DNA from 3 places in the Bradyrhizobium sp. CB1717 genome. Region 2 is predicted to be linked to each of the others. Evidence: predicted binding sites of a transcription regulator. Region 2 holds the regulator's gene; each other region holds the start of a gene.
What was found. Region 2 encodes PhoB, which activates phosphate uptake and scavenging genes when phosphate is short. Its sites were predicted from a motif close to TGTCATNNANCTGTCAT; they were not measured.
Positions count from the first base shown of each region.

Region 1 (10,008 bases), 4.2 Mb from region 2:
CCGTGTCGAGGCCGCCATTGCATCAGGCCAGGCGGCTCGTTCCGCGCTCGTGGCCTCCTGGCGCCGTTCCTCCCGATTGCATCATCTCGACCCCTCCGGCCGCGGCCTGCCGAAGCGGCTGACGGAGGCGGAACTCCGCACGGCGCGCGAGCGCATCGCGCCGCTGCTGGCCGCCGCGCAGGGCGCCATGGACCGGCTCTATCAGGCGGTGGGTGCGGCCGGCTGCTGCGTGCTGCTTGCAGACGGCGAGGGGGTGCCGGTCGACCGTCGCGGCACGCCCGCGGACGATGCGACGTTCCAATCCTGGGGCCTGTGGACCGGCGCGCTCTGGAGCGAGGAGCACGAGGGAACCAACGGCATCGGCACCTGCGTCGTCGAGCAGCGGCCGCTGACGATCGACCGCGACCAGCACTTCTTCACCCGCAACACGCTTCTGAGCTGCACTGCGGTTCCGATCTACAACCACGAGGCGGCCTTTGCCGGTGTGCTCGACGTCTCCTCCTGCCGCGCCGACCGGACCGATGCGTTTTCCAGCCTGATCGCACTGGCGGCGGGCGAGGCGGCCAAACGCATCGAGGCCGACATGTTCCGCCGCGCCTTCGCCCATGCCCGCATCGTGCTGACGCCGGCTGCGGACGGCCAGTGCGGCGGCCTCGTGGCCGTCGATGCGGACGATCTCGTGATTGGCGCGACCCGCTCCGCCCGGGTGGGACTTGGCATTGGACTTGGCAATGGAATTGGGATCGCGCCCGGCCGCCCGTTGCGGCCAGTGCCTGCGGCCGATCTGCTCGGCGGTGATGTCGCGCATGACCACCTTGCCGGCGGTCAGCGCGCGGTGTTGCAGCGGGCGCTGCTCCGCGCGGGCGGCAATGTTTCCGCCGCCGCCAAGGCCCTCGGCGTCAGCCGGGCCACGCTGCACCGCAAGCTCAAGCGGTTCGAGCTGAACCACTGAACTCAGCCGTCATTGCGAGCGCAGCGAAGCACTCCAGAATCTTTCCGCGGAGGGACTCTGGATTGCTTCGCTGCGCTCGCGATGACGACATGGAGGCTGCGAGCACCCCATCTCGCGCTGCCTCGCCGACGACTGTCGCAGAACTGCGACAGGTCCGCGCCGCCATCGCTCCCGACCGGGCTGACAGAAAACGCCTCCCGCATCATCGTCTGCGCAAGTCGCGAACAGGCGACGACAAGCGCAAACAGCAACATCGGGAGTGATCAATGAACAAGGTGGAATTCCTGGGCGTCACCCAGCATCCCTTCGCCGAACGCTATGACAATCTCATCGGCGGCAAGTTCGTCCCGCCGGCTGCCGGCAAGTATTTCGACAATGCCTCGCCGGTGAACGGCCAGGTCGTCTGCAAGATCGCGCGCTCCGACGCGCAGGACGTCGAGGCCGCCCTCGACGCGGCGCATGCCGCCAAGGGCGCCTGGGGCCGCACCAGCGTCGCCGAGCGCGCCGCGATCCTGAACAAGATCGCCGACCGCATGGAAGAGAATCTCGAGCGCCTCGCAATTGCCGAGACCTGGGACAACGGCAAGCCGATCCGCGAGACCCGGGCCGCCGACCTGCCGCTCGCGATCGACCATTTCCGCTATTTCGCCGGCGTGGTGCGCGCCCAGGAAGGCTCGATCGGCGAGATCGACCACGACACCATCGCCTATCATTTCCACGAGCCGCTCGGCGTGGTCGGCCAGATCATTCCCTGGAACTTCCCGCTGCTGATGGCCTGCTGGAAGCTTGCGCCTGCGCTGGCCGCCGGTAATTGCGTCGTGCTCAAGCCCGCCGAGCAGACCCCGGCCTCGATCATGGTCTGGGCCGAGATCATCGCCGACCTGCTGCCGGCAGGCGTGCTCAATATCGTCAACGGTTTCGGCCTCGAGGCCGGCAAGCCGCTGGCGTCCAGCCCGCGCATCGCCAAGATCGCCTTCACCGGCGAGACCTCGACCGGCCGGCTGATCATGCAATATGCCAGCCAGAACCTCATCCCTGTGACGCTGGAGCTCGGCGGCAAGTCGCCGAACATCTTCTTCAAGGACGTCACCGCCGAGGACGACGACTTCTTCGACAAGGCGATCGAGGGCTTTGTCATGTTTGCGCTGAACCAAGGCGAGGTTTGTACCTGTCCGAGCCGGGCGCTGGTTCACGCCGACATCTACGACCGCTTCATGGAGCGGGCGCTGAAGCGCGTCGCCGCGATCAAGCAGGGCGATCCGCGCGTGGCCGACACCATGATCGGCGCGCAGGCATCGAGCGAGCAGCTCGCAAAGATCCTCTCCTACATCGACATCGGCAAGCAGGAGGGAGCCAAGGTGCTGGCCGGCGGCGGTCGTGCCGAGCTCGGCGGCGACCTCGCCAAGGGCTTCTATGTCCAGCCGACGGTGTTCGAAGGCCACAACAAGATGCGCATCTTCCAGGAGGAGATCTTCGGCCCGGTCGTCTCGGTCACGACCTTCAAGACCGACGACGAAGCGCTCGCGATCGCCAACGACACGCTCTATGGCCTCGGGGCCGGCGTCTGGAGCCGCGATGCCAACCGCTGCTACCGCTTCGGCCGCGCGATCCAGGCCGGCCGGGTCTGGACCAACTGCTACCATGCCTATCCCGCGCATGCGGCCTTCGGCGGCTACAAGCAGTCGGGTGTCGGTCGCGAGACCCACAAGATGATGCTCGATCACTACCAGCAGACCAAGAATCTCCTGGTCAGCTACAGCCCGAAGAAGTTGGGTTTCTTCTGATCGGGCAAGATCTGTTCAGGCAGGAGAGGGCGGCGCACCCCTGCGCCGCCGTTCCACCGTCATCCATCTGTCAGAGAATTGGGACAAGACGGCAGCGCCGCGCCTATCCGGGTTCGGCGCTGTCGGCATTCGCAGCAATGCCGGGCAAAGACGGAGGCTTGGCGATGCGGAACATTCGTTCACGGCGGACAATGTATGTTGGGGCGATTCTGTTCGGGGCCGCGGTGCTCCCGCTGTCGATGGCCTTCGCGCAGACCGCTGCGGCGCCATCAGGCGCAAAACCCTTCCTGACCGTCGATGGCAAGGCGCCGCTCGTCCTCGGCCATCGCGGCCTGCCGGGACTGGTGCCGGAAGAGACCGAGGCGTCGTATGACCTCGCTTCTGCCGTCGGGACCGACGCGCTCGAAGAGGATTTGCACCTGACCAAGGATTGCGTGCTGGTCGTGCGGCATAATCCCTGGCTCAGCGACAACACTGACATTGCCGAGGTCGCGAAGACCAATGCGACCGTAGCCGCGCGCAAGCGCACGATGCCCGGCGTGCGCGTCAAGGCGCCAGCTTCCCCGAGCGCGCCTGCCGATTACCTGACGGACCTCACCGATCCGGCTGATCCGAAATCGGTGCTGAAGTCATTGATCGTGGACGGCGAGGACCACACCAACGACTGGTCGATCACCGATTTCACTATGGCCGAGCTGAAGGAATGGATCGCCGGCACCACCTATGACGCGGCCAACGAGCGGCCGAAGGTCTTCAATGGCAAGCTCCCGATCATCAGCTTCCAGGACGTCATCGACATCGCCAAGGCCAAGAGCAAGGAGACCGGGCGTTCGATCCTCGTCTACCCCGAAACCAAGAACCCGACCTGGAACAATGCCCAGGCGATCGCCAATGGCTGCGGCCCGGCCGGCAGTCATCCGCTCGAAGATGCCCTGATCAAGATCATCAAGGACAACGGCCTCAACACCAAGGACGCGCCCATCCTGGTCCAGAGCTTCGAGCCCGGCAGCCTGAAATATATGCGCAGCCACGGGCTCCAGACGCGGCAGGTCCAGCTGATCGACGGCAACGGTATCGACTTCAAAACCGGCAAGGTGCTCCTCAACAACATCACGAGCTCGCGTCCGTTCGACTGGACGGTTGCGGGCGATGCGCGCCTCTACGATGCGATGCTGACCCCGGAGGGCCTTGCCGAGATCAAGACCTATGCCGACGGCATCGGTCCGTGGAAGGCCTATATCGTTCCACTCAAGATCGCGCCGTGGAAGGACAGCAACGCCGACGGCACGCCCTACAAGGGATCGACGCCGGAGGCTTCGACGCAGGACCCGACCAGCCTCGTCACCGATGCGCACAAGCTCGGCCTGTTCGTGCATGTCTTCACATTCCGGAACGAGAAGAAATATCTCGCAGCCGACTATCGCGGTGATCCCAGCCTTGAATATCTCAAATTCTTCCGGCTCGGCGTCGATGGGGTCTTCAGCGACTTCACGCATACCGGCGTCGCTGCCCGCGCAGCGTATTTGCGCGAGCTGGGCTGGTAGGCGGCACGGCGAATCGGACGCGTGCGAGGGTTCAGACCCGCGGATAAACGCGTCCGAATTTCGTTGCGTGCATGGCACGCGCCACGTTCGCTGGCGCGTGAGCTAAAGTTGCCTGATCAAGCCTAAAGGTTTTGCAAAGTTTCGGCCACGTTGCAGTGCGGCATAATGAAAGTCGTGCCATGCCGCCGCGGTGCTTTCCAAGGGCGTTTGACTTGGGTTAGAGAGGGCTGAAGTTTTCTCTGACCCGGAATTCCCATGGCCGCACCCAAGAAAGCCGCCGCAGGCGCTGCACAGGACAAGACCGACGGCGCATCGCCCCCGGAATTCACCAGGGAGCAGGAGCTCAAGGCGCTCCGCGAGATGCTCCTGATCCGGCGGTTCGAGGAAAAGGCCGGCCAGCTCTACGGCATGGGTGCGATCGGCGGTTTCTGCCATCTCTATATCGGCCAGGAGGCCGTGGTGGTCGGCATGCAGATGGCCCTCAAGGAGGGCGATCAGGTCATCACCGGCTATCGCGATCACGGCCATATGCTTGCCACCGGCATGGACGCCAACGGCGTCATGGCCGAGCTCACGGGCCGCCGCGGCGGCTATTCCAAGGGCAAGGGCGGCTCCATGCACATGTTCAGCAAGGAGAAGCACTTTTACGGCGGCCACGGTATCGTCGGCGCCCAGGTCTCGCTCGGCACGGGCCTCGCCTTCGCCAATCACTATCGCGGCAACGGCAATGTCAGCGTCACCTATTTCGGCGACGGCGCGGCCAACCAGGGCCAGGTCTATGAGAGCTTCAACATGGCGGAGCTCTGGAAGCTGCCGGTGATCTTCGTCATCGAGAACAACCGCTACGCCATGGGCACCTCGGTCTCGCGCGCCTCGGCGCAGCAGGATTTCTCGAAGCGTGGTGCGTCCTTCAACATCCCCGGCAAGCAGGTCGACGGCATGGACGTTCGCGCCGTCAAGGCGGCGGGCGAGGAAGCGGCGGAATGGTGCCGCGCCGGCAAGGGCCCCTTCATCCTTGAGATGCAGACCTACCGCTATCGCGGCCATTCGATGTCCGACCCGGCAAAATATCGCACGCGCGAGGAGGTCGAGAAGGTCCGTCACGATCAGGACCCGATCGAGCAGGTGCGCAATCGCCTGCTGGCGGCCAAGGCGAGCGAGGCCGATCTCAAGGCGATCGACGCCGAGGTGCGCGACATCGTCAATGCGTCCGCCGACTTTGCCCAGCATGATCCCGAGCCGGATGCCGCCGAGCTCTGGACCGACGTTTACCGCTGAACGCGCGCAAGCTTTCTTTTGGAGTCGATATGCCAATTCAAGTGCTGATGCCCGCGTTGTCGCCCACGATGGAAAAGGGCAACCTCGCCAAGTGGCTGAAAAAAGAGGGCGAGACGATCAAGTCGGGCGATGTGATCGCCGAGATCGAGACCGACAAGGCGACCATGGAGGTCGAAGCGACCGACGAGGGTACGCTCGGCAAGATCCTGATCCCCGAGGGCACCGCCGACGTCGCGGTGAACACGCCGATCGCGACCATTCTCGCCGACGGCGAGAGCGCGGCCGATCTTGCCAAAGCGCCTGCGCCGGCCGCGAAGGCTGCGGAGTCCGCGCCGCCTGCGGCAGCAAAAGCCGAGGCACCCGCGCCCAAGGCTGCGCCTGCGCCGCAAGCCGTCGCCGAGCCCGATCCGGAAGTGCCCGCCGGCACCGAGATGGTGACGCAGACCATCCGTGAAGCCTTGCGCGACGCCATGGCCGAAGAGATGCGCCGCGACGCCGACGTGTTCGTGATGGGCGAAGAGGTCGCTGAATATCAGGGCGCCTACAAGGTCACCCAGGGCCTCCTTCAGGAATTTGGCGCCAAGCGCGTCATCGACACCCCGATCACCGAGCACGGCTTTGCCGGCGTCGGCGTCGGCGCCGCCATGACCGGCCTGAAGCCGATCGTCGAGTTCATGACCTTCAACTTCGCCATGCAGGCGATCGACCAGATCATCAACTCCGCGGCCAAGACGCTCTACATGTCCGGTGGCCAGATGGGCTGCTCGATCGTGTTCCGCGGGCCGAACGGCGCCGCTGCGCGCGTCGCCGCCCAGCACAGTCAGGACTATTCGGCCTGGTACTCGAACATTCCGGGTCTCAAGGTTGTCGCGCCGTTCTCGGCCGCCGACTACAAGGGCCTGCTCAAGGCCGCGATCCGCGATCCCAATCCGGTGATCTTCCTCGAGAACGAGGTGCTCTACGGCCACACCGGCGAAGTGCCCAAGCTCGATGATTTCATCATCCCGATCGGCAAGGCGCGCATCGTGCGCTCCGGCAGCCATGTCACCATCATCTCCTGGTCGAACGGCATGACCTATGCGCTCAAGGCCGCCGACGAACTCGCCAAGGACGGCATCGAGGCCGAGGTGATCGATCTGCGCACGCTGCGTCCGATGGACACCGAGACCATCATCAACTCCGTGAAGAAAACGGGCCGTGCCGTCACGGTGGAAGAGGGCTGGGCTCAGAGCGGCGTCGGCGCCGAGATCGCCGCGCGCATCATGGAAAACGCGTTTGACTACCTGGACGCGCCGGTCGCACGCGTCTCCGGCAAGGACGTGCCGATGCCCTATGCCGCCAACCTGGAGAAGCTCGCGCTGCCCTCGGCGGCGGAAGTCGTCGAGGCCGCCAAAGCCGTCTGCTACAGGTAGACCATGGCGGGCCCCAAGGAGCAGCCACTGCCGCCCGACGTCATGACCCGCGACGACGCGGTCGAGATCCTGCGCGTGTTCGTGCTGGACGGCGGGCTGTCGATGGCGTTCCAGCGCGCCTTCGAGGAACCCGACATGTGGGGCCTGCTGCTCGTCGATCTCGCCCGCCACGCCGCGCGCGCCTATGCGCGCGAGAGCGAATATACCGAGGAGGATGCGCTGAACCGGATCCTCGACATGTTCCAGGCCGAGATCGAGCGTCCCACGGACACCGGCACCACGACGCCGCGCGGGAAGGGACACTGACCGTGGCGATCGAAGCCCATCATTACGATTTCATGCTCGAGGCGATCCGCGAGGCCGAGGCTTCGATCGCGCAGGGCGGCCTGCCGATCGGCGCCGTGCTGACGCGCGGCAATGAGATCATCGCCCGCGGCCACAACAACCGCGTGCAGGAGAACAACGTCATCCTGCACGGCGAGATGAGCTGCCTGCGCGAGGCCGGCGCGATCACGTTCCACGACACCGTCATGTACACCACGCTGTCCCCTTGCTCGATGTGCGCCGGCGCGCTCGCGCTGTTCAAGGTCAAGCTGGTGGTGATCGGGGAGTCCGTCACTTTCCCGGGCTCCAAGGACATCCTCGACAAGTTCGGCATCCCCTGGATCGATCTTGCCGACGACCGTTCCATCACCATGATGAAAAATTGGCGTTCCATCCCTGCCAATGAGCGCCTCTGGCAGGGCGACATCGGCAACTAAACCTGGTCTGTTCGTCTCCGCTGTCGGGGACGACGTTTTGCAAAGTTCTTCTTGAGGTCAGCATGCCCATCAACATCCTGATGCCCGCTCTCTCACCGACGATGGAGAAGGGCAACCTCGCCAAGTGGCTGAAGAAGGAAGGCGACAAGGTCAAATCCGGCGACGTCATCGCCGAGATCGAGACCGACAAGGCGACCATGGAGGTCGAGGCCATCGACGAGGGCACGATCGCCAAGATCCTGGTGCCCGAGGGGACACAGGACGTCCCGGTCAACGACGTGATCGCGGTGCTCGCCGGCGAGGGCGAGGACGTGAAGGCCGCGGGTAGCGCCAAGCCCAGCGCCTCGGCCGCGCCTCCGAAGGCTGCTGAAGCTCCTGCCGCTGCTCCGGCGCCCGCACCTGCTGCGCCCAAGGCCGCTCCGCCGCCTGCTGCCGCACCTGCGCCGCAGGCGGCAGCGCCGGCTGCGCAGAGCAACGGCCATGGCGGTCGCGTGTTCTCGTCGCCGCTGGCGCGCCGTCTCGCCAAGGATGCCGGCATCGACGTGGCGATGGTGACGGGCACCGGTCCGCATGGCCGCGTGGTCGCGCGCGACGTCGAGCAGGCCAAGTCCGGCAAGGGCCTCAAGGCGCCCGCCGCGGCGCCGTCAGGCGCGCCCTCGATCGCGCCGACCATGTCGGACAAGCAGATCCTGTCGCTGTTCGAGCCCGGCTCCTACGAGGTCGTCCCGCACGACGGCATGCGCCGCACGATTGCGCAGCGCCTGACCGCGTCGATCCAGAACGTCCCGCACTTCTACCTCACCATCGACTGCGATATCGGCAAGCTGCTCGCCGCGCGCGAGGAGATCAATGCGGCTGCTCCCAAGGACAAGGAGAAGAAGCCGCTCTACAAGATCTCGGTCAACGATTTCGTCATCAAGGCGATGGCGGTCGCACTGCAGAAGATCCCGAACTGCAACGTGAGCTGGACCGAGAGCGGCATGGTCAAGCACCACCATTCCGACGTCGGCGTTGCCGTGGCGATGCCCGGCGGCCTGATCACGCCGATCATCCGGAAAGCGGAGACCAAGACGCTCTCGACCATCTCCAACGAGATGAAGGATTTTGCCGCGCGCGCCCGCTCGCGCAAGCTGAAGCCGGAAGAGTATCAGGGCGGCACCACCGCGGTGTCCAACCTCGGCATGTTCGGCATCAAGGACTTCACCGCCGTGATCAACCCGCCGCATGCGACGATCCTCGCGGTCGGCACCTCGGAGGAGCGTCCGGTGGTGCGCGGCGGCAAGATCGAGATCGCAACGATCATGAGCGTGACCTTGTCCTGCGATCACCGCGCCATCGACGGCGCGCTCGGCGCCGAGTTGATCGGCGCCTTCAAGCAGCTGATCGAAAACCCCGTCATGATGATGGTCTGAGATGGCGCATGACGTCGCGCTGGCCCTGGATCTCGATGCTGATTTCGCTGATCCTCACGCTCAGCCCGCATGGCCGCGAGATCATTGAGGCCGCCTTCTTTGCCGGCGAGGCGTTGTCGCGCAACATCTGGGCGCCGATCGCGCTCACCATCTTCGCCATCATGGCGGTGGTCATTCTCATCGAATGGCTGATCAGAACCTGGATCTTCAAACGCCGCGCCCGCGGCGCAACGACCGCTTGAGTTGAATGGGAGCCGCCATGGCCGATACATCCTTCGACGTCATCATCATCGGCTCCGGTCCCGGCGGCTATGTCACCGCGATCCGCGCCGCCCAGCTCGGCTTCAAGGTTGCGATCGTCGAAAAATCCTATCTCGGCGGCATCTGCCTGAACTGGGGCTGCATTCCGACCAAGGCGCTGCTGCGCTCGGCCGAGATCTATCACTACATGCAGCACGCCAAGGATTACGGCCTGTCGGCCGAGAAGGTCTCGTTCGATCCGAAGGCCGTGGTGCAGCGCTCGCGGGGCGTCTCGAAGCGGCTGAACGACGGCGTCGGCTTCCTGATGAAGAAGAACAAGGTCAGCGTGATCTGGGGCGCGGCCTCCATCGACGCGCCCGGCAAAGTCACCGTGAAGAAGTCCGATGTCGAGGGCCCGAAGGGCGCGCTGGGCGAGGGCACTTACCAGGCCAAGCACATCATCGTCGCGACCGGCGCGCGGCCGCGCGTGCTGCCCGGCCTCGAGCCTGACAAGAAGCTGATCTGGACCTATTTCGAGGCGATGGTGCCGGAGCGGATGCCGAAGTCGCTGCTGGTGGTCGGCTCCGGCGCGATCGGCATCGAATTCGCATCGTTCTTCCACACG
Region 1 is NZ_CP121666.1:4,769,811-4,779,818, forward strand. Features, by position in the region: gene QA649_RS22730 (GAF domain-containing protein) at 1-952, shown strand, start outside; gene adh (aldehyde dehydrogenase) at 1,219-2,736, shown strand; gene QA649_RS22740 (glycerophosphodiester phosphodiesterase family protein) at 2,901-4,280, shown strand; gene pdhA (pyruvate dehydrogenase (acetyl-transferring) E1 component subunit alpha) at 4,536-5,558, shown strand; gene QA649_RS22750 (pyruvate dehydrogenase complex E1 component subunit beta) at 5,588-6,970, shown strand; gene QA649_RS22755 (DUF5076 domain-containing protein) at 6,974-7,276, shown strand; gene QA649_RS22760 (nucleoside deaminase) at 7,279-7,731, shown strand; gene QA649_RS22765 (pyruvate dehydrogenase complex dihydrolipoamide acetyltransferase) at 7,794-9,143, shown strand; gene QA649_RS22770 (hypothetical protein) at 9,152-9,385, shown strand; gene lpdA (dihydrolipoyl dehydrogenase) at 9,403-10,008, shown strand, end outside.
Region 1: a site for PhoB is predicted at 2,794-2,810, ahead of QA649_RS22740 (glycerophosphodiester phosphodiesterase family protein). Genes of this name have one in related genera too.

Region 2 (10,008 bases):
TTTTCATTGCGCAAGGCCGCAACGAGATCGCCCGAGGGCACCACAGCCTTGATGCCGATCAAGAGGCCCTCGCCACGCACTTCGCTGACGACGTCAGGGTGACGGTCGATCACGGAGGCGAGCTTCTGCTTGAGCAGCAGCGACATCTTTTGGACGTGGTCGAAGAAGCCGGGCTTGAGCATGACGTCGAGCACGGCATTGGCAGCCGAGATCGCCAGCGGATTGCCGCCGAAGGTCGAGCCGTGCGAGCCGGGGCCCATGCCGGCTGCCGCCTCCGCGGTGGCCAGCACCGCGCCGATCGGGAAGCCGCCGCCGAGCGCCTTGGCGAGCGACATCACATCAGGTGTAACGCCGGTGCGCCGATGGGCGAAGAGATCGCCGGTGCGGCCCATGCCGGTCTGCACCTCGTCGAAGGCGAGCAGCAGTCCCTTCTCGTCGCAGAGCTGACGCAACGCCTTGAGGAAAGCGGGCGTCGACGAACGTACGCCGCCCTCACCCTGGATCGGCTCGACCAGGATGCCGGCGGTCTGCGGACCGATCGCCTTCTTCACGGCTTCGATGTCACCGTGCGGGACCTGGTCGAAACCGTCCATCGGCGGACCGAACCCTTCGAGATATTTTGCAGATCCCGTCGCAGCCAGCGTCGCCAACGTGCGGCCATGGAAGGCGCCCTCGAAGGTGATGATGCGGTAGCGCTCCGGATGACCCTTGGAGAAGTGATGATGGCGGACCAGCTTGATCACGCCTTCCAGCGCCTCGGCGCCGGAATTGCAGAAGAACACGAAGTCCGCGAAGCTTTCCTGGCACAGACGTGCGGCGAGTTTCTCGCCGTCCGGGCTCTGGAACAGGTTCGACATGTGCCAGAGCTTGGTCGCCTGCTCCTGCAGCGCCTTGACCAGCGCGGGATGGGCGTGGCCAAGCGCGTTCACCGCGACGCCCGAGGTGAAATCGAGATAGCGCTCGCCATTGGTCGCGATCAGCCAGCAGCCTTCGCCGCGCTCGAAACCGAGGTCGGCCCTGGCGAAAACGGGGAGCAAATGCGGCGCGGCGCTGTTAGTCATGACGATCACTTGATGTTGCGGACGGCCTCAACGCGCTCACGCAGCGCACCATTGACCGGCCCGGAAAACGAAACGTGCCGCCTTTTAAGGGCGGCACGTGACACTATCTTATGCCGGGTAGAACGGGTGTCAATGCCGCCCGAAAGCCCCGCGAAACGCTGAATCCGTAGTCTTGCGGTGCCGGATTTGCGGGGTTTTTGCCACGGAACATGTGGAAGCGAGTCGGCTGACTCTTGCGCGTGAGTCACGCCATATTGTAGCGTTTGGCTTGTCAGATACGACATCTCGTGCAGCAGTTCTGATCCTCTAAGTCCTCATGTACCGGCGTAAACGTTCGGGCGTTCTGGTTACGCCCGGCGAGCCTTAAGGGATTCTGGCGGCACGGGTTTTTCGAGGCTTAGGCATTCGCCGCAAGGCGCCAGGACGGCAGCCGCACGGCGAGGGAAAGGGTGCAATGACGGTTTTGACCTGGTCCGACGATCGCGTCGAGCAGCTGAAAAAGCTCTGGGAGGCCGGATTGTCGGCCAGCCAGATCGCAGCCGAGCTCGGCAACGTGACCCGTAATGCCGTGATCGGCAAGGTGCACAGGCTCGGCCTGTCCGGCCGCGCCAAGAGCCCCTCATCGGCAGCTCCCCGGCCGCGCAAGGCGCGTCCGGCTCAGCACATGATGCGGGTCAGCCGCCCCATCGCACGCGGCAACACCGCGCTGGCACAGGCCTTCGAGGTCGAAGTCGAGGCGGAGCCTGTGACCTACGACAACGTGGTGCCGATGAGCCAGCGGCTGTCGCTGCTCGAATTGAACGAGGCGACCTGCCACTGGCCGGTCGGCGATCCCTCGAGCCCGGATTTCTTCTTTTGCGGCGGCAAGGCGCTGTCGGGCCTGCCCTACTGCGCCCAGCACTCGCGCGTGGCGTATCAGCCGGCGGCGGACCGCCGTCGCGCGCCGGCCAAGCCGGGCACGCGGTGAGCTTGTTCTGAGATCAAGAAGCAGCCGTCACACGATGACGGCTCAACACACTCCGCTGTCGTCCCGGCGAAGGCCGGGACCCATAACCACCGAATGCGGTTTGGCGAAGACTCTCTGTGACGCGGCTGCGCCGCGCAACTTGCACCGCGCTTCATCGATAGATCACGCGGTATGGGTCCCGGCCCCCGTGCGCAATTGCGCACTCGGCCGGGACGACACCCATGCTGCGGCAATAGCCCCCAAACCAGCTTACGTCTGCTCGGCCTTCGCAAAGCGATCGTCGAGCGCATAGCCGGCGCCGCGGACGGTGCGGATCGGGTCCTGCTCGCGACCGAGATTGAGCAGCTTGCGCAGGCGGCCGATATGGACGTCGACGGTGCGCTCGTCGATGTAGATGTCGCGGCCCCAGACGCTGTCGAGCAACTGCTCACGCGAGAACACGCGGCCGGGATGCTCCAGGAAGAACTCCAGCAGGCGATATTCGGTCGGGCCGAGATCGATCGGCCGGCCCGAGCGCGCGACGCGGCGCTTGTCGCGATCAAGCTCGATGTCGCCATAGGCGAGCACGGTGGCGAGCCGCTCAGGGCTCGCGCGCCGCAGGAGGCCCTTCACGCGCGCCAGCAGCTCCGGCACCGAGAACGGCTTGACGATGTAGTCGTCGGCGCCGGTCGCAAGCCCGCGCACCCGCTCGCTCTCCTCGCCGCGCGCGGTGAGCATGATGATGGGAAGCTGCTTGGTCTCGGGACGGGTCCGCAGCCGCCGGCACAGCTCGATGCCCGAGAGGCCCGGCAGCATCCAGTCGAGCACGATCAGGTCGGGGATGTGCTCCTTGAGGCGGGTGTCGGCATCGTCGCCGCGCATCACCGTCTCGACGTCATAGCCGTCGCCTTCGAGGTTGTAGCGGAGAAGCTCGGTGAGAGCTTCCTCGTCCTCAACCACCATAATGCGTGCGCCCATGGTGTCGTCGCTCCTTAAGTCTTCAGGTATTCGGGACCGTCGTGGCGAAGGTCGTCATGTCGCCCTTCGGCCGCTTGTCGGTGATGGCCTGGCCCTCGATCATGTAGAACACGGTCTCGGCGATGTTGGTGGCGTGATCGCCGATCCGCTCGATGTTCTTGGCGCAGAACATCAGATGGATGCAGAACGAGATGTTGCGCGGATCCTCCATCATGTAGGTGAGGAGCTCGCGGAACAGCGAGGTGCAGATGGCGTCGACTTCCTCGTCGCCCTTCCACACCGCCATCGCAGCCGGCAGATCGTGCGCGGCATAGGCGTCCAGCACCGACTTGACCTGCTGCTGCACGAGGTCGGTCATGTGCTCCAGGCCGCGGAACAGTTTGAGCGGATGGAAGTCGGCATCGAGCGCGGCGACGCGCTTTCCCATGTTCTTGGCGAGGTCGCCGATGCGCTCGAGATCGGTCGCAACGCGCATGGCGCCGACGATCTCGCGCAGATCCACCGCCATCGGCTGGCGGCGGGCGATGGTGAGCACGGCGCGCTCCTCGATCTTCTTCTGCAGCGCGTCGAGCTCGGCGTCGATGGTGACGACGCGCTGGCCGAGCGCGACGTCGCGGCGGATCAGCGCATCGACGGAATCGACGATCATGCGCTCGGCGATGCCGCCCATCTCGGCGACCAGGCGGGTGAGCTCCTGGAGGTCGGTGTCGAAAGCCTTTGCGGTATGTTCAGAACCCATGTCCCGTCTCCTCAGCCGAACCGGCCGGTGATGTAATCCTGCGTGCGCCGATCGGTCGGCGACGTGAAGATCTTGCTGGTGTCGTCGAACTCGATCAGCTCGCCGAGATACATGAAAGCGGTCTTGTCGGAGACGCGCGCCGCCTGCTGCATGTTGTGGGTGACGATCGCGATCGTGTAGTTCTCGGACAGTTCCTGGATCAGCTCCTCGACCTTGGCGGTCGAGATCGGATCGAGCGCCGAGCAGGGCTCGTCGAACAAAATCACTTCAGGCCGCACCGCGACGGTGCGGGCGATGCAGAGGCGCTGCTGCTGGCCGCCGGAGAGCGACAGGCCCGAGGCGTTGAGCTTGTCCTTGACCTCGTTCCACAGCGCGCCGCCGCGCAGCGCCTTCTCGACCCGGTCGTCCATCTCGGACTTCGAGATCTTCTCATAGAGGCGGATGCCGAAGGCGATGTTCTCGTAGATCGTCATCGGGAACGGCGTCGGCTTCTGGAACACCATGCCGACGCGGGCGCGCAGCAGGTTCAGGTCCAGCTTCGGGTCGAGGATGTTGGTCTGGTCGAGCATCAGCTGACCGGTGACGCGCTGGCCCGGATAGAGGTCGTACATCCGGTTGAAGATGCGCAGCAGGGTCGACTTGCCGCAGCCCGACGGGCCGATGAACGCCGTGACGCGGTTGCTGCCGAGCGTCAGGTTGATGTTCTTCAGCGCGTGGTGCTCGCCGTAATAGAAGTTGAGGTTGCGCACCGTCACCTTGGCGGGCGCTTCCGGCAACGGCTGCGAGGCCAGATGGGCGTTGGAACTCACGGATACGGAAAGATCGGTCATTTTGCAGTCCTCTCGGCGCCGAGGATGCGCGCGCCAATGTTCAGGGCAAGCACGGTGATCGTGATCAGCAGCGCGCCGCTCCAGGCGAGCTGCTTCCAGTAGGCGTAGGGGCTCTGCACGAAGTTGTTGATGGTAACCGGCAGGTTCGCCATCGTCTTGTTCAGGCCGAGGCTGAAGAACTGGTTCGACAGCGCGGTGAAGAGCAGCGGCGCGGTCTCGCCGGCGACGCGGGCGGTGGCGAGCAGCACGCCGGTGATGAGACCCGATCGGGCCGCACGATAGGCGATGCGCTTGATCACCAGCGAGCGCGGCAGGCCGAGCGCGGAGGCGGCCTCGCGCAGCGCGTTCGGCACCAGCAGCAGCATGTCCTCGGTCGTGCGCAGCACCACCGGGATGACGATCACGGCTAGCGCAAGCGCGCCCGCAATCGCCGAGAAGCCGCGCATCGGCACCACCACCGCGCCGTAGATGAACAGGCCGATGATGATCGAGGGCGCCGAGAGCAGGATGTCGTTGATGAAGCGGATCACCGAGGTCAGCTTGTCGTTGCGACCGTATTCGGCGAGGTAGGTGCCGGCGAACAGGCCGAGCGGCGCGCCGATGCCGACGCCGATCACGGTCATGATGATCGAGCCGACGATGGCGTTGCGCAGGCCGCCTTCGGTCGAGCCCGGAGGCGGCGTGTCCGCGACGAAGATCTCGAGGTTCAGGCCGGCGAGGCCGTTATAGAGCAGCGTCATCAGGATCAGCGCGAGCCAGGTCACGCCGAAGGCGGCGGCACCGATACAGAGCCCGCGGACGATGATGTCCTTGCGGCGGCGGCGTACGTAGATCGGGTTCATGTTACTTCCCCGCCTTCTTTTCGAGACGCAGCAGCATCAGCCGCGCGGCCGCGAGCACGAAGAACGTCAGCACGAACAGCAAGAGGCCGAGCAGGATCAGGCCGGACTGGTGCAGGCCATCGCTCTCGGCGAACTCGGATGCGATCGCCGCCGAGATCGTGGTGCCGGGCGCGAAGATCGACGACGAGATCCGGAAGGAGTTGCCGATGATGAAGGTCACCGCCATGGTCTCGCCGAGCGCGCGGCCCAGCGCCAGCATGACGCCGCCGATGATGCCGACGCGGGTGTAGGGGATCACCACACTGCGGACGACTTCCCAAGTGGTGCAGCCGACGCCGTAGGCGGCTTCCTTCAGCACCGGCGGCACGGTCTTGAACACGTCGACCGAGATCGAGGTGATGAAGGGCAGCACCATGATGGCGAGGATCAGCGCCGCATTGAACAGGCTGAGATAGGACGGGGGACCTGCGAAGATCGCGCCGAGCACAGGAACGCCGTCGAAGATCTTGATCATGAAGGGCTGGAACGTGTTGGCCAGGAACGGGCCGAGCACGAAGAAGCCCCACATGCCGTAGATGATCGAGGGGATGCCGGCGAGCAGCTCGACCGCCATGCCGATCGGGCGGCGCAGCCATTGCGGGCACAGCTCGGTGAGGAAGATCGCAATGCCCAGACCAACCGGGATGGCGATCAGCATGGCGATGAAGGAGGTGACGAGCGTGCCATACATCGGCCCGAGCGCACCGAGCACGGGCGGATCGGCCGACGGCGCCCAGCGCTGCGTCCACAGGAAGGAGATGCCGTACTCCTTCATCGCCGGGAAGGCGCCGACGATCAGCGAGATGATGATGCCGCCGAGAATGAGCAGCACCGAAATCGCGGACAGCCGCGTGATCCAGTAGAAGGTGAGATCGCCGAGCTTGAACGCGCTCAAGGCCTTGGCGCGATCATACGGTCCGGCAGCATCAATTACGTTGCTCTCGACAGCCATCTCAGCCACGCCGATCCCCTGTACCCGTTATTCATATACGCTTGTTGTTGGTGGCGCGCTCCGGATGCGGCACCAGGCCGATCCGGAGCGGAGATCTTGGAGATCATTCCGGCACCATGTCCGGGACAGGAGCGCCTTAGCTCTTGATCTCGGCAGCCCAGGTCTTCTCGATCAGGGTCACGACGCCTTCGGGCATCGGGATGTAGTCGAGCTCTTCAGCCGCCTTGCCGCCGTTCTTGAAGGCCCAGCGGAAGAACTTGATGGCTTCCTGCGAGGCCGCCTTGTCGGTGGCTTCCTTGTGCATGAGGATGAAGGTCGCCGCGGTGATCGGCCAGGACTTGTCGCCGGGCTGGTCGGTCAGGATGACGTAGTAGCCGGGCGCCTTGGCCCAGTCGGCGTTGGAGGCGGCCGCCTGGAAGGCCTCGACGGTCGGCTGCACCGGCTTGCCGGCCTTGTTGACGAGACCGGTGTAGGTCAGCTTGTTCTGCTTGGCATAGGCGTACTCGACGTAGCCGATCGAGTTCTTGGTCTGGCTGATGTTGCCCGACACGCCTTCGTTGCCCTTGGCGCCGACGCCGACCGGCCACTCGACCGCGGTTCCCTCGCCGACCTTGCTCTTCCAGTCCGCGCTGGCCTTGGCGAGGTAGTTGGTGAAGTTGAAGGTGGTGCCCGAACCGTCCGAGCGGCGAACCACGGTGATGGCTTCCGACGGCAGCTTCACGTTCGGATTCAGCTTCTTGATCGCGGCGTCGTCCCACTTGGTGATCTTGCCGAGATAGATGCTGGCCAGCGTCTCGCCGTCGAACACCATCTCGCCGGGCTTCACGCCTTCGATGTTGACGACGGGAACGATGGCGCCCATCACCATCGGCCACTGGACGAGGCCGTCCTTCTCGAGCTGCTCAGCCTTGAGGGGCGCATCGCTGGCGCCGAAGGTCACGGTCTTGGCCTGGATCTGCTTGATGCCGCCGCCCGAGCCGATCGACTGGTAGTTCAGACCGTTGCCGGTCTCCTTCTTGTAGGCGTCAGCCCACTTGGAATAGATCGGGAACGGGAAGGTCGCACCGGCACCCGTGATATCGGCGGCAAAGGCCGCCGTCGTCGTTGCGGCGACCAAGCCGGCAGCGACGATCGTTTTGATGAAATTCATGCTGGTCTCCATACAGGGGAGCGAAGCGCCATCCGCGCCCGATCGCGCTCCCCGCGCCGCCCCTTTAAGAGCAGTCGGCTGTGCTTTTACGAAGGTTTCGTGACAGTCGGATGACACCACCAAGCGATTGAAATCGCTTGAGTTTCAGAGCTGAACCGGGGGCTTCGCCTGGGGAAAACAGGCGGTAAAGGTAGCCCCCTGCCGGGGCACGCTTTCGATCAAAAGCCGGCCGCGATGACGGTTAAGAATATGTTTCACCAGCGATAATCCGAGCCCGGTGCCGCCCTGCGAGCGGCTGTCGCCGACGTCGACCCGATAGAACCGCTCGGTCAGCCGCGGCAGGTGCTCGGGCGCGATCCCGGGGCCGAAATCGCGGACCATGACCCGGATTTCCTGAGTTCCATCAGCGGCTGCGCTGGGGGTCAGCGACACGATGACGCGTCCGCCCGAGGCGCCGTATTTGAGCGCATTTTCGATCAGGTTCTCGAACAGGCGGAGCAGCTCCTCGCGGTCACCCGCGATCATCACCGGCGGCTCCGGCAGATGGATCTCGACCTCGACCTGGCGCTCGCGCGCCAGCGGCTCCAACCCGTCGGCGACCTGGCGGATGATCGGCAGCAGGTCGACCAGGGTGTCGGGCCGGACATGGGCCGACAGCTCGACCCGCGACAACGAGAGCAGATCGTCGATCAGGCGCGCCATGCGGGTGGCCTGGTTGTGCATGATGCCGAGGAAGCGTTCCCGCGCCTTGGGATCGTCCTTGGCCTGGCCCTGCAGCGTGTCGATGAAGCCCGACAGCGCGGCGAGCGGCGTACGCAGCTCGTGGCTGGCATTGGCGACGAAGTCGGCGCGCATCTCCTCGACCCGGCGCAGCGGCGTCTGGTCGTGGAACGTCATCAGCATGCACTTGTCGGCGCCGCCGAACGAGGTCGGCACCGGCACCGGCGTGATGATCAGCTCCATCCAGCGATCGACCGGGACGTGGTCTAGATAGGTCGCGCGCCGCGGCTCCGTGGTCGCGATCGACTCGCGCAGCGCCGTGATGATCTCCGGCGAGCGCAGCGCGAACTGGGCAAGCTCGTTCCGCCGCAGCGCCGGCGCGAGCTGGGCGGCCGCGGCATTGAGATGGATGACGCGGCCGGCGCGGTCGAGCAGCACGGCCGGATCCGGCATGCCGGCGACGACCGCGGCCACCGCGGCGCTCTCGACCGGGTTGATGCGCCTGACATCGTCGCGCGAGGCGGCCGTATCGTGCAGTCGCCAGGGAATCAGCGCCGCGGCGGCGATGCAGAGGAACACGGCAATGGCGTGCAGCGCCGACAATTCCCCGAGCGAGACCACCACCGACAGCGCCAGCGCCGCGGCGATCAGGATGATGGTCGAGTGCCGCAGCCGGTCGGACCAGGGCTGGGCAGCGGGAGAAGAAGGGGCGTCAATCGCCATCGGGCGGGCTTCTCCTGGAGGACGTGTCCTAACGGCCTTGTCTTAAGGGCCTTATCTCAAGGGCTTTGCGCCGGTCAGACGCCGCCGTCGCTGCGCTCTCTCACATATGCGGCTTCAGGCGCCGGGCCGGGGTCGAGCTTGAGCGCCGCCTGTTGCAAGCGCTTCGATCGGGCACCGATTATAACTTCGCGAAACGTCAGCAAGATTACAGATATGACGAAGGGGGACAGATAATAGAGCACGCGGAACAGGAGCATGCCGCCTAGGAGTTCCTCCCGGTCCATTTGCCAGAGGCCGACCAGCATGGCGGCGTCGAACACGCCGAGCCCGCCGGGCGAGTGGCTGGCAAAGCCGAGCAGGGTCGCTGAAACGAAGATCACCGCGACCACGACGAAGCCGAGATTGGGCTCGTCCGGGACCAGCACGTACATCGCCAGCGCACAGAAGCCGAGGTCGATGATGCCGATCGCGATTTGGAGCAGCGTCAGCGGTCCGCCCGGCAGCACCACGGTCCAGGGCCCGCGGCCGACCACGCGCGGCTGGGTCCAGACCCAGACCACATAGGCGACCAGCGCCATGATGATCATCAGCGCCAGCGTGCGGTTCAGCCAGGGCGGAAGCTGGTCGATCGAGGCGGCCGCCTCCGGATGGTAGGAGATTCCGAGGCCGAGCACGGCGGCATTGCCGAGCCAGAAGGTCAGGCCGGCGAGAAAACAGATCTTCGCGACATCGATCGCGTTCAGCCCGTAGGCCGAATAGATGCGATACCGCACCGCGCCGCCGGTGAAGACGCTGGCGCCGACATTGTGGCCGATCGAATAGCTGGTGAAGGCGGCAAGCGCGTTGATGCGGTAGGGCACGTGGGCGTGGCCGATCGCGCGCGTGGCGAACAGGTCGTAGAAGGTCAGGGTGAAATAGCCGGCAGCGACGAACAGCGCGGCCATCGCAATCTGGCTCGGCTCGGTGCTCTTGATCGCCTCGAGGACCTCGTTGACATCGATGCCGCGCAGCATGTGGTAGAGCACATA
Region 2 is NZ_CP121666.1:8,935,163-8,945,170, forward strand. Features, by position in the region: gene QA649_RS41585 (aspartate aminotransferase family protein) at 1-1,061, opposite strand, end outside; gene QA649_RS41590 (GcrA family cell cycle regulator) at 1,516-2,028, shown strand; gene phoB (phosphate regulon transcriptional regulator PhoB) at 2,278-2,985, opposite strand; gene phoU (phosphate signaling complex protein PhoU) at 3,008-3,724, opposite strand; gene pstB (phosphate ABC transporter ATP-binding protein PstB) at 3,736-4,554, opposite strand; gene pstA (phosphate ABC transporter permease PstA) at 4,551-5,396, opposite strand; gene pstC (phosphate ABC transporter permease subunit PstC) at 5,398-6,387, opposite strand; gene pstS (phosphate ABC transporter substrate-binding protein PstS) at 6,524-7,537, opposite strand; gene QA649_RS41625 (ATP-binding protein) at 7,682-8,980, opposite strand; gene QA649_RS41630 (lysylphosphatidylglycerol synthase domain-containing protein) at 9,055-10,008, opposite strand, start outside.

Region 3 (10,008 bases), 200 kb from region 2:
CGAGCCCAACGACGTTGATCCAGACCAGCGCCCAGATCAGCGTGTCGACGCCGCGGATCGAATCGAGAAAGCGGCGGATCGGGAAGCGCAGGATGTTGGACGGCACGATGTTGCGCGCCGCCAGCAGGCTCACCGGCAGTGCAAACACCGCCGCCAGCGTGGTGCCGAGCAGCGCGATCGAGAGCGTCTCCCCCAGCGCCTTCAGGTAGATCGGCAGCGAGGAGCCGGGATCCGGCGGGATCATCATCAGGCTGATCCAGCCGAGCTGGCTGAGGCCGGCGAAGAAGCGCGACGGCGAGAAATCGAGATCGACGAGACCATAAATCAGGATTGCGAACGCCGCGACGATCATCGCCGGCATCGCGAGCCGCGCCGCGGCTGGCCGGTCGAACACATCGGGGTAGCGCGCGCGCATCTGGCGCGTATCGACCTCCTGCGGCGTCACGTCCGCGCCTCCTTGCCGAACAGGCGGCCGCGCAGCCAGCCGGTGGTGATGTCGATGATGAAGACGGTGACGATGATGGTGAGCAGGATGGCACTGACGTCGGAGTAGTAGAACTTGCGGATGGCGACGACGAGCTCCTGGCCAATGCCGCCGGCGCCGACGAAGCCCATCACGGAGGCCTCGCGGACATTGATCTCGAAGCGCAGCAGGGCGTAGCTGGCATAGCCCGCAGTCACCTGCGGCACGATGGCAAATCGCATGCAGGAGAGCCAGCTCGCTCCAGTCGAGCGGATGCCCTCGACCGGCTTCATGTCGGCATTCTCGACGATCTCCGAGAACAATTTTCCCAGTGCGCCGGTGGAGTGGATTGCAATCGCCAGCACGCCCGCCATTGGCCCGAGGCCGAAGGCAATCACGAAGACCAGAGCGAACACGATGCCCGGGACGGTGCGGGCGAATTCGAGCAGGCGCCGCACCGTGAAGCGCAGCCAGGGTGACGGCGAGGTGTTTTCAGCCGCGAAGAAGTTGAGGGCGAAGGCGAAGGTCGCGCCGATCAGCGTGCCGACATAGCTGATGAGCAGCGTCTCACCCAGCATCTTCAGCCATTTGCGCCAGCCCCACAGCCACTCGCCGACATCGGTCCAGACCCGCTGGCCGCTGTCGAGCGTGAGGATGCGGTCGAAATAGCTGACGAAGTTGCCGAAATAGGTGAACAGCGTGCGCAGATTCACTTCTGCGCCGATCGCGGCGAGAACCAGCGCTGCGGCAAAGATCGCGGCGCCCACCAGGAGACGGAGGCGCCTGCGCGCGACCGCCTGGCGATAGGCGGCATTCAGCGCGGCAAGCTGCTGCTCGGGGAGGATGGAAACCGCGACGGTCATTGGGTCAAGGCGAGTGGTGGTTCAAGAAAGAGAAAGAGCCGGGTCCATCGACCCGGCTCCAGTGGCGTCGTCCCGAAAACTCAGGACGCCTTCTTCTTGCGCAGCGCGTCGACGAACTTGATCAGATCGATCGTGCCATCCCAGTCCTTGGTGGTGGCGTGATGAAAACCCTTCTTCTGGCCGTCCTGGAGGCGATCGAACGCCGCCTTGTCCTTCGCCGGCGCGTCGAAGAAGGCCTTCGCGATGGCCGCCTTGGCATCATCCGGCAGGTCGGCATTGTAGGCGTAGGGACCGTTGATGATCGGTGCCGACTTGTGGATGATGCGGAAGTCGTCCTTCTTCATCGCCGAGCCGTCGGCGTTCTTCAGCATGCCCTTGGTCAGCATCTGAGCCAGCGTCGAATCGTCGTCGGTGGTCCACTGGTTGGCCGCGACGTCGACCGTGCCCTGCGCCAGCGCCAGCATCGCGTTCTCGTGGCTGCCGGTGAAGACGACTTTGCTGAAATAGGTGTCGGCATCCGGGATGCCCATCTTGTCGAGCTCGAAGCGCGGCACGTTGTTGCCCGACGTCGAGTTCGGATCGACGAGGCCGAGGTTCTTGCCCTTGAGGTCGTCGATCTTCTTGTAGGCGCTGCTCGCCTTGACGAAGAACACCGAATAATAGCCGGTCGAGCCGTCGGCGTTGATATCGTTGGCGAAGGCGTCGGTCTTGACGCCGGTCAGGCGGGCGCGGGCGAACGAAGCCGAGCCGTAGCTGGCGATGTGAATGTTGCCGGCGCGCTGGCCTTCGATGACGGCAGCATAGTCGTTGGCGATGCGCAGCGTGACCTTCACGCCCAATTCCTTGGAGAGATAGCTCATGAACGGCGCCCAGCGCTCGGTGACGCCGGAGGCGTTCTCGGCCGGGACGACCGCGAAGGTCAGCTCGGGATATTTGGCTTTCCAGTCGTCCGCGGAGGCAGAGGTCGTGAACGCGAGCGCGGCGGCGCCGGCAAGGATTAATCTACGAGTGATCATGATACCCTCTTCATCGGTTGGGGTCGGTTGACGCAAAACTGAAAACCAAACAGGCGCGGCTCAGGCGGCGGCCGCCGTTCCGAGCGCCGGAACGCCCTCGGGCACCGGCGCAGGCGCGCCGCCCATGACGTCGGCGGCTTCGAGATCGTAGAGCTCGCGCGCGACGTGGTCGGTCAGCGCGGCCGGTGCGCCGTCGAACACCACGCGGCCCGCCGCCATGCCGATCAGTCGGTCGCAATAGCTGCGCGCCAGATCGAGCGAATGCAGGTTGCAGAGCACGGTGATGCCGAAGTGCTTGTTGATGCGCAGCAGCGCATCCATCACGATCTTGGTGTTGCGCGGGTCGAGCGAGGCGATCGGCTCGTCGGCGAGGATGATGTCGGGCTGTTGCACCAGCGCGCGGGCGATCGCCACGCGCTGCTGCTGGCCGCCGGAGAGCTGGTCGGCGCGCTGGGCGGCGAGCGAGGCGATGTCGAACTGCTCGAGCGCCGACATCGCCAGCGCCTTGTCCTGCTCGGGCCAGGTCTGCGTCAGCGAGCGCCAGGCCGGCATCGTCGCAAGGCGCCCCATCAGGACGTTGGTGAGGACGTCGAGCCGGCCGACCAGGTTGAACTGCTGGAAGATCATCGCCGAGCGGGCGCGCCACTGCCGCAATTCCTTCCCGCGCAATGCGGTGACATCGGTGCCGTCGAACAGGATGCGCCCCTGCGTCGGCGTCACCAGGCGGTTGATGGTCCGGAGCAGCGTCGACTTGCCGGCGCCGGAACGTCCGATCACACCGACGAATCCGCCGGGGGAGATTTGAAACGAAGCGTCGTCCACCGCGGCTTTTGCGCCAAAGCGGCACGTCAGACCTTCAACCACCAGCATACAGGAGCTCCAGAGTAGCTGGAGCCAACCGCTAACGCCGACGCTTGACACTTGTGTGACACGCACGTTGCGCTGCGGCGATCCTACACACCTCATCCCCTGTCATCGCTGCGTCATGATGTTGTCATCAAGCCACTCGAAGAGGAACGCCCGCCCTCGAACGTTCGGACGCAACATGGCCGGCAAGGTGCTCTCAGTCCAACCGACCATCGACGCGTCCGCGAAGCTGCATGAGACCAGGCTCGGCGCCTACACCGAGGTCGGCGCGCGCACCATCCTGCACGAGGTCACGATGGGTGATTACTCCTATGTCGTGAACGACGCGCATATCACCTACACGACCATCGGAAAGTTCTGCTCGATCGCAGCGATGACGCGCATCAACCCGGGCAATCATCCGATGCACCGCGCGACGCAGGCGCATTTCACCTATCGTTCCAGCGCCTATTTCGAAGGCGAGAGCGACGATGCCGAGTTCTTCGATTGGCGGCGCCAGCATCATGTTCATATCGGCCACGATGTCTGGATCGGCCATGGCGCGATCGTGCTGCCGGGCCGCAACATCGGCACCGGCGCGGTGATCGCAGCCGGCGCCATCGTCACCAAGGACGTGCCGGCCTACACCATCGTCGCCGGCAATCCGGCGCGGATCGTGCGGCGGCGGTTCTCGGAAGAGATCGCCGATCGGCTCGCAAGGCTCGCCTGGTGGGACTGGGATCACGACAAATTGCGTGAAGCCCTGCCTCATTTCCGCAAGCTCGGGATTGAAGATTTCCTCGCCACGTATGAAGCACGGACAAGCTCCCCTCGCAGCAGCAAGAAAAGCGCAATCGCGTGACAGACATTTTCCTTGAAGGCGGCCGGGCCCTGATCGGCGCCGAGATCGTCGAAACTTCCCTGAGTGTCTCTGGTATCGATATTGCCGAGGTCGACGCCTCTCGCGGCCGCGCGCGGCTCGCGATCGATGCGCGCAACCTGCTGGTGCTACCCGGCATCGTCGACCTGCACGGCGATGCCTTCGAGCGGCAGATGATGCCGCGCGCCGGCGTCGACTTCCCGATCGACGTCGCGCTCGCCGACAGCGACCGCCAGGCGATCAGCAACGGCATCACCACGGTGTTTCACGCCACGACCTGCTCGTGGGAGCCGGGCCTGCGCAGCGTCGGCAACGCGCGCGGCCTGATGGAGGCGATCGAGCGGCAGCGCCCGCAATTCGCCGCCGACACCCGCTTCCATCTGCGGCACGAGACCTACAATCTCGACGCGGAGGACGAGATCGCGCAATGGCTCAGCGAGGGCCGCGTCGACCTGTTCGCCTTCAACGACCACATGGACGGCACCGTGGCCGACATGGCCAAGCCGCGCAAGCGCAACCGCATGGTGGAGCGCACCGGGCTGTCGAGCGAGGATTTTGACAAGCTGGTCGATCGCGTGGTGGCGCGCGCCGCTGACGTGCCGGCCTCTGTGTCACGGCTGGCTTCGGCCGCCCGCACCGCCGCGGTGCGGATGCTCTCGCACGACGATGCGACACCGGCGATGCGCCAGGAGTTTCGCGAGCTGGGCGCTGACATCGCGGAGTTTCCGATCAACGAGGAGACCGCGCGGGCAGCGGCAAGCCACGGCGATGCCATTGTCTACGGCGCGCCCAACGTCGTGCGCGGCGGCAGCCACACCGGCTGGACCAAGGCGTCCGACATGATCGCAAAAGGGCTCTGCTCGGTGCTGGCGTCGGATTACTACTATCCCGCACAGCTGCTCGCCGCATTCCGCCTCGCCGCCGACGGCGTCCTGCCGCTGACCGAAGCCTGGAATCTGGTCTCCGCCGGTCCTGCCCGCGCGACCGGCCTCACCGATCGCGGCGTGCTCGCGGAAGGACACCGCGCGGACATTCTGCTGGTCGACGACAGCATGCCGCTGCGGCCTCGGCTGATCGCGGTGATCGCCGGCGGCAAGCTCGTGCATCTTACCGATGCGACACGGCTGCTCGCAGCGGTGGCAACGCCGCGCGAAGCTGTCGTTGCGGCCTAAACCGGTTATGCTCGGACGATGACCGATTCCCCCCGTTACGCGATCTATTTTGCCGCAGGCAGCAACAGCGCCCTCTCCCGCTTCGGCGCCGAGCTGCTCGGTTATGATGCCTACACCGGCGACGAATTGCCGTTTCCCCACGACGCACGGCATGTCGCGCCCGACTGGCGCGACATCACCGCCGATCCCCGCAAATACGGCTTTCACGGCACGCTGAAAGCGCCGATGGCGCTCGCGCCCGGCAGGACCGAAGCGGAGTTGGTCACGGCCTGCGCGGCGTTCGCGGGCAAGGCACGGACGATCCCGACGATCCGCCCCATCGTCGATTCTATCAGCGGCTTCATTGCGGTCATTCCGGCCGAGCCCGTCGGTGCGATCGAGCAACTCGCCGCCGATTGCGTTCGGGAATTCGATTCCTTTCGCACCGTGCTGACCGCGGAAGATCGCGCGCGGCGTAGACCTGAGAAGCTCAGCGAACGGCAGCGCGATTATCTCGATCGCTGGGGCTATCCTTACGTGATGGAAGAATTCCGCTTCCACATGACGCTGACGGGGCGGCTGGATGCGGAGCGGCGCGGGCCGATCCTGGAGATGCTGCGCGCGAGGTTTGCGACGCTCGATCTCGATGCGCTGGCAATCGATCGCCTCGCGCTGTTCAGGCAGGATGATGCCAAGGCGCGCTTCCGCATCATCGGCGAGTGGGCATTGGCGCGGTAGAGCTTAGCGCCAGCTCGCAAGATTGAAGGCGAGCGCCACCGCGCCGACCAGAATGAGGCTGGTTGCCCAGATGGCATCCAGATTGAACCAGCTTCGCGAAACGAACCTCAATCCCAGATAGCGGTAGACCAGCCACGCCAGACACCCGCCGGTGCCGACCATGGCGGTCACGTGAACCAGGGACACCAGCACCGCCATCCCGAAACTTGACTTCAAAAGGCTTGCCTTCATCAGCGCGCCTGCCGCCTCATGCCCGGCATCGAGCTCGAAGGCCTGGCAGAGCCCGAGATAGATCGGCACGAGCATCAGGGCGGCGCCGTGAGCAATGGCGACGGCAAATGACCAGAGCGCCAATTGCGTTGGCGGAATTCGTGCCAGCGACCGTGGATGGCGCCGGTCGATCAGCCGATAGACGCCGAAGCCGATGACGAGCAGGCTCGCACCGATCTGGATCGGACGCTGCCATTCGGCCAGCACGAGGAGGAACGCGAATGGCAGCAGCACGAGAAGTGTGGCCAGGAGATGCCCGGCCGCCAGGGCCCACAATGCACGGAAGAGCGCGCGCGGGCTCTTTTCCAGGAGTCCGGCGGAAACGGCGAGCGGCCATCCCATGCCCGGATTGATCCCGTGGTAGAGACCGCTCGCAACAAGCGCGAGCCACAGCCAGGCGAGCGCCGGGCTCGCATGCGTCCAATCTAGACCGACGGGTAGCAAAAGGAGTCCGTCGAACAATCGCCGCCCTCGAGCCTGATCTGGTGCGCACGATATCCGTCGGGGAAGCTCACGAAATAGTCCTTGTCGAGCTCGAGGCCGCCGTTGCGACCGACATTGGCCATGACCTCCACGCCCGGAACCCCATCGGGATAGAACTGGTCGTCCCAGGTGGAATAGAGTGAATTGGTCCAGTACACGCGCCGGCCGTCGCGGCTGATCTCGACCATCTGCGGTCCCGCCGCAAAGGCCTTGCCGTTGGGATGGGGCGTGCGGCGCGCGATGCCTCCGATGTGGACCGAGCCCGCAAGCTTCGGCTTTCTGGGATCGCTGACGTCGTACTGGCGCATTTCACCCGTGCCCCAGCACGAGACATAGAGAAACCGGTCGTCCATCGACAGGTCGATGTCCGTCACAAGCGGTGGCACGGCGCCAAATCCCTGCAGCAGTGGCGGGAGCTTCTCCTTGGGCGCGGGCTCGGGAGGGATCGTCGCCGTCTTTTCGGCATGGAATTTTCCACCCTCGCGCCACCAGGTCCAGATCGATGCTTCGAGGTTGGTGGTGTCGACCACGACGCCGACGAAGCCGTACTCGCGAACCGGATCGTGCGCCGGCCGCACCTCCAGTGCCATCTGATGATTGGCGCCGAGATCGATGGTCTGGACGTTGCGACGGGCGCGAAGGTCCCAGAAGTGGAGACGATGGCCATATTTATTCGCTAGCAGATCCTCTGGGACGATCCCGTTCTCGAACTGCGGCGGCAACGCCCATTCGCTGGTCACCATGTAATCGCGCGGCAGATTCCACCAGAAGTCATAATGCAGTGTCTGCGGGCCGCGGTCGATCTCCCATCGTCCAAGGACATCGAACGTCTCGCAATCCATGATGAAGACGCCTGGAGGTCCATTGGTGCCGTCCTTGCCGCCGCCGCCCAGCGTGCTCACATAGATGCCGTCCGGCCCGCAATGGATGGTGTGCGGCCGCGAGTAACCGGTCTTCTTGAAGACCTCCTCCGGTTCGATGATCTTGTGGATCTTGGCCTTGGTCGGATCGGGCTTGGTATCGATGATGTAGATCCGCGACGAGCGCAGCCCGGGGATGATGAGATAGCGCCGCTCGATGAAGGCGTGGCCAACGAGAGGCGACAAGGCGGAGGAGCAGGCATTCCAGCCGAAGTGATGAAACTCGTCGCCCTTGTTGGGCATCGTCACGGTGTGGACGATCTGGCTATAGGTCGGCGATCCCGGCTTGACGTCGATGACCGCGAGAGCGTCCGGCTTCGAGAAATCCGGACTGAGCAGCAAGGTGTAGGCAAAGTTCTCCGCAGGTGCTTCCATCGCAAGCTTGGGCGATGCGTGAAAGGTCGGATCCGGCCTCATCGTCATGGCACTGCCTCCCTGTTCTGTCGGTTCGCTCCAACCTGGCTCGGGATAGCGGCATAATGAAGAACTGTTGCGCGATGTCTTGAGATGCTCCGTGGGCCTGGTCGGCAAGCGTACAATATGCCATCGCCGAGCTGCGGGAAACGGCCCGGGCCGCGCTAATTCGACGCCTTCAGGCGAAATGGGCGGCCCCCGTCATCGCGAGCGAAGCGAAGCAATCCAGGATTTCTCCGCGGAAACAGTCCGGATTGCTTCGTCGCTTCGCTCCTCGCAATGACGGCGGAGAGACCTATTTCCCCCACCGCAGCGCCAATGCATCGCGCTCCTTGGCGAGCTCCAAGAGCCCGGCCCGGGTCGCCGGATGCAGCGGCTGCAAGGGATGCCGCACGGCCTCCGACTTGATCACGCCGCCGGCCTGCATCATCGCCTTGCAGGCGATCAGGCCGCATTGGCGGTTCTCGTAATTGATCAGCGGCAGCCAGCGTTCATAGGCGGCCTTCGCCTTTTCGCGGTCGCCGGCGAAATAGGGATCGATGATCTGGCGGATGCCGTCGGGATAGCCGCCGCCGGTCATGGCGCCGGTGGCGCCGGCGTCGAGATCGGCGAGCAGCGTGATCGCCTCCTCGCCGTCCCAGGGCCCCTCGATGTCCTTGCCTCCCGCTTCGATCAGGCTGCGAAGCTTTGCAGCAGCGCCCGGAACCTCGATCTTGAAATAGCGGATGTTCGAGAATTCACGCGCCAACCGCGCCAGCAGCTCGACCGACAGCGGCGTGCCGGCGACCGGCGCGTCCTGGATCATGATGGGAATGTTGATCGCGCCCGAAAGCACCTTGAAGAATTCGACGATGCCCTTCTCGGGGACGCGGAAGGTCGCGCCATGATAGGGCGGCATCACCATCACCATGGCAGCACCGGCGGCTTCGGCCTGCTTGCTGCGCGCGGCGCAGACGGCGGAGCTGAAATGGGTGGTGGTGACGATGACGGGAACCCGGCCCGCGACCTGTTCCAGCACCGTATGCATCACGGTTTCGCGCTCGGCATCGGTGAGCACGAACTGCTCGGAGAAGTTGGCGAGAATGCAGAGACCGTGCGAGCCGGCGTCGATCATGAAATCGATGCAGCGGCGCTGGCCCTCGAGGTCGAGCTCGCCGCGCTCGTCGAAGATGGTGGGCGCGACCGGGAACACGCCGCGGTAGGGGCGCTGGGCCTTGTGTGGGGTGACCGGCATCGAACTCTCCATCCCTGAGGTGTCTTACGTCTGTCGCCGCATACGGGGCGCGGCGGCACACATGTACCCGCCGCGCGGACCGGCGGCAATGGCCGCGCGACGTCAGGATGGGGGATGAGCGAAGTTACGCGGTCTTCACCGCGCCGAGGAAACCCTCGACCGCGACGCGGAGACGATCGGCATCGGCCGACATATTCTTCACGGATTCCGACAGCACCGTGCCGGCGTTGCCGGTCTCCTGGTTGAGCCTCGCGACGCTGCCGATGGTGTCGGTGACCTCGCGGGTGCCTTGGGCGGCCTGCTGGAAGTTGCGCGAGATCTCGGTGGTGGCCGCGCGCTGCTGCTCGACGGCGGCGGCAATCGCCGTCATTTTCTCGTCGATGCCGCTGATGGCGCCGCCGATGGCGCGGATCGCGGTCACGGCTTGGCCCGTCGCGCCCTGGATCTCCTCGACCTGGCGGGAGATCTCTTCGGTCGCCGTCGCGGTCTGTGCGGCGAGGCTCTTGACCTCGCCGGCGACCACGGCGAAGCCGCGGCCGGCCTCGCCCGCGCGCGCGGCCTCGATGGTGGCGTTCAGGGCCAGCAGGTTGGTCTGGCCGGCGATGGCGTGGATCATCTTCACGACTTCGCTGATGCGGCTCGCGGTCTGGTCGAGGATCTCGACCGTGGCGTTGGTCTGCTCGGCCTGCGACACGGCCTCGCGGGCCTCGCGGGCGCTCGACTGCACCTG
Region 3 is NZ_CP121666.1:8,736,966-8,746,973, forward strand. Features, by position in the region: gene phnE (phosphonate ABC transporter, permease protein PhnE) at 1-415, opposite strand, end outside; gene phnE (phosphonate ABC transporter, permease protein PhnE) at 442-1,326, opposite strand; gene phnD (phosphonate ABC transporter substrate-binding protein) at 1,407-2,342, opposite strand; gene phnC (phosphonate ABC transporter ATP-binding protein) at 2,403-3,212, opposite strand; gene QA649_RS40680 (chloramphenicol acetyltransferase) at 3,388-4,050, shown strand; gene QA649_RS40685 (alpha-D-ribose 1-methylphosphonate 5-triphosphate diphosphatase) at 4,047-5,240, shown strand; gene QA649_RS40690 (DUF1045 domain-containing protein) at 5,259-5,957, shown strand; gene QA649_RS40695 (hypothetical protein) at 5,961-6,569, opposite strand; gene QA649_RS40700 (selenium-binding protein SBP56-related protein) at 6,653-8,053, opposite strand; gene QA649_RS40705 (dihydrodipicolinate synthase family protein) at 8,340-9,278, opposite strand; gene QA649_RS40710 (methyl-accepting chemotaxis protein) at 9,403-10,008, opposite strand, start outside.
Region 3: a site for PhoB is predicted at 3,313-3,329, ahead of phnC (phosphonate ABC transporter ATP-binding protein). Genes of this name have one in related genera too.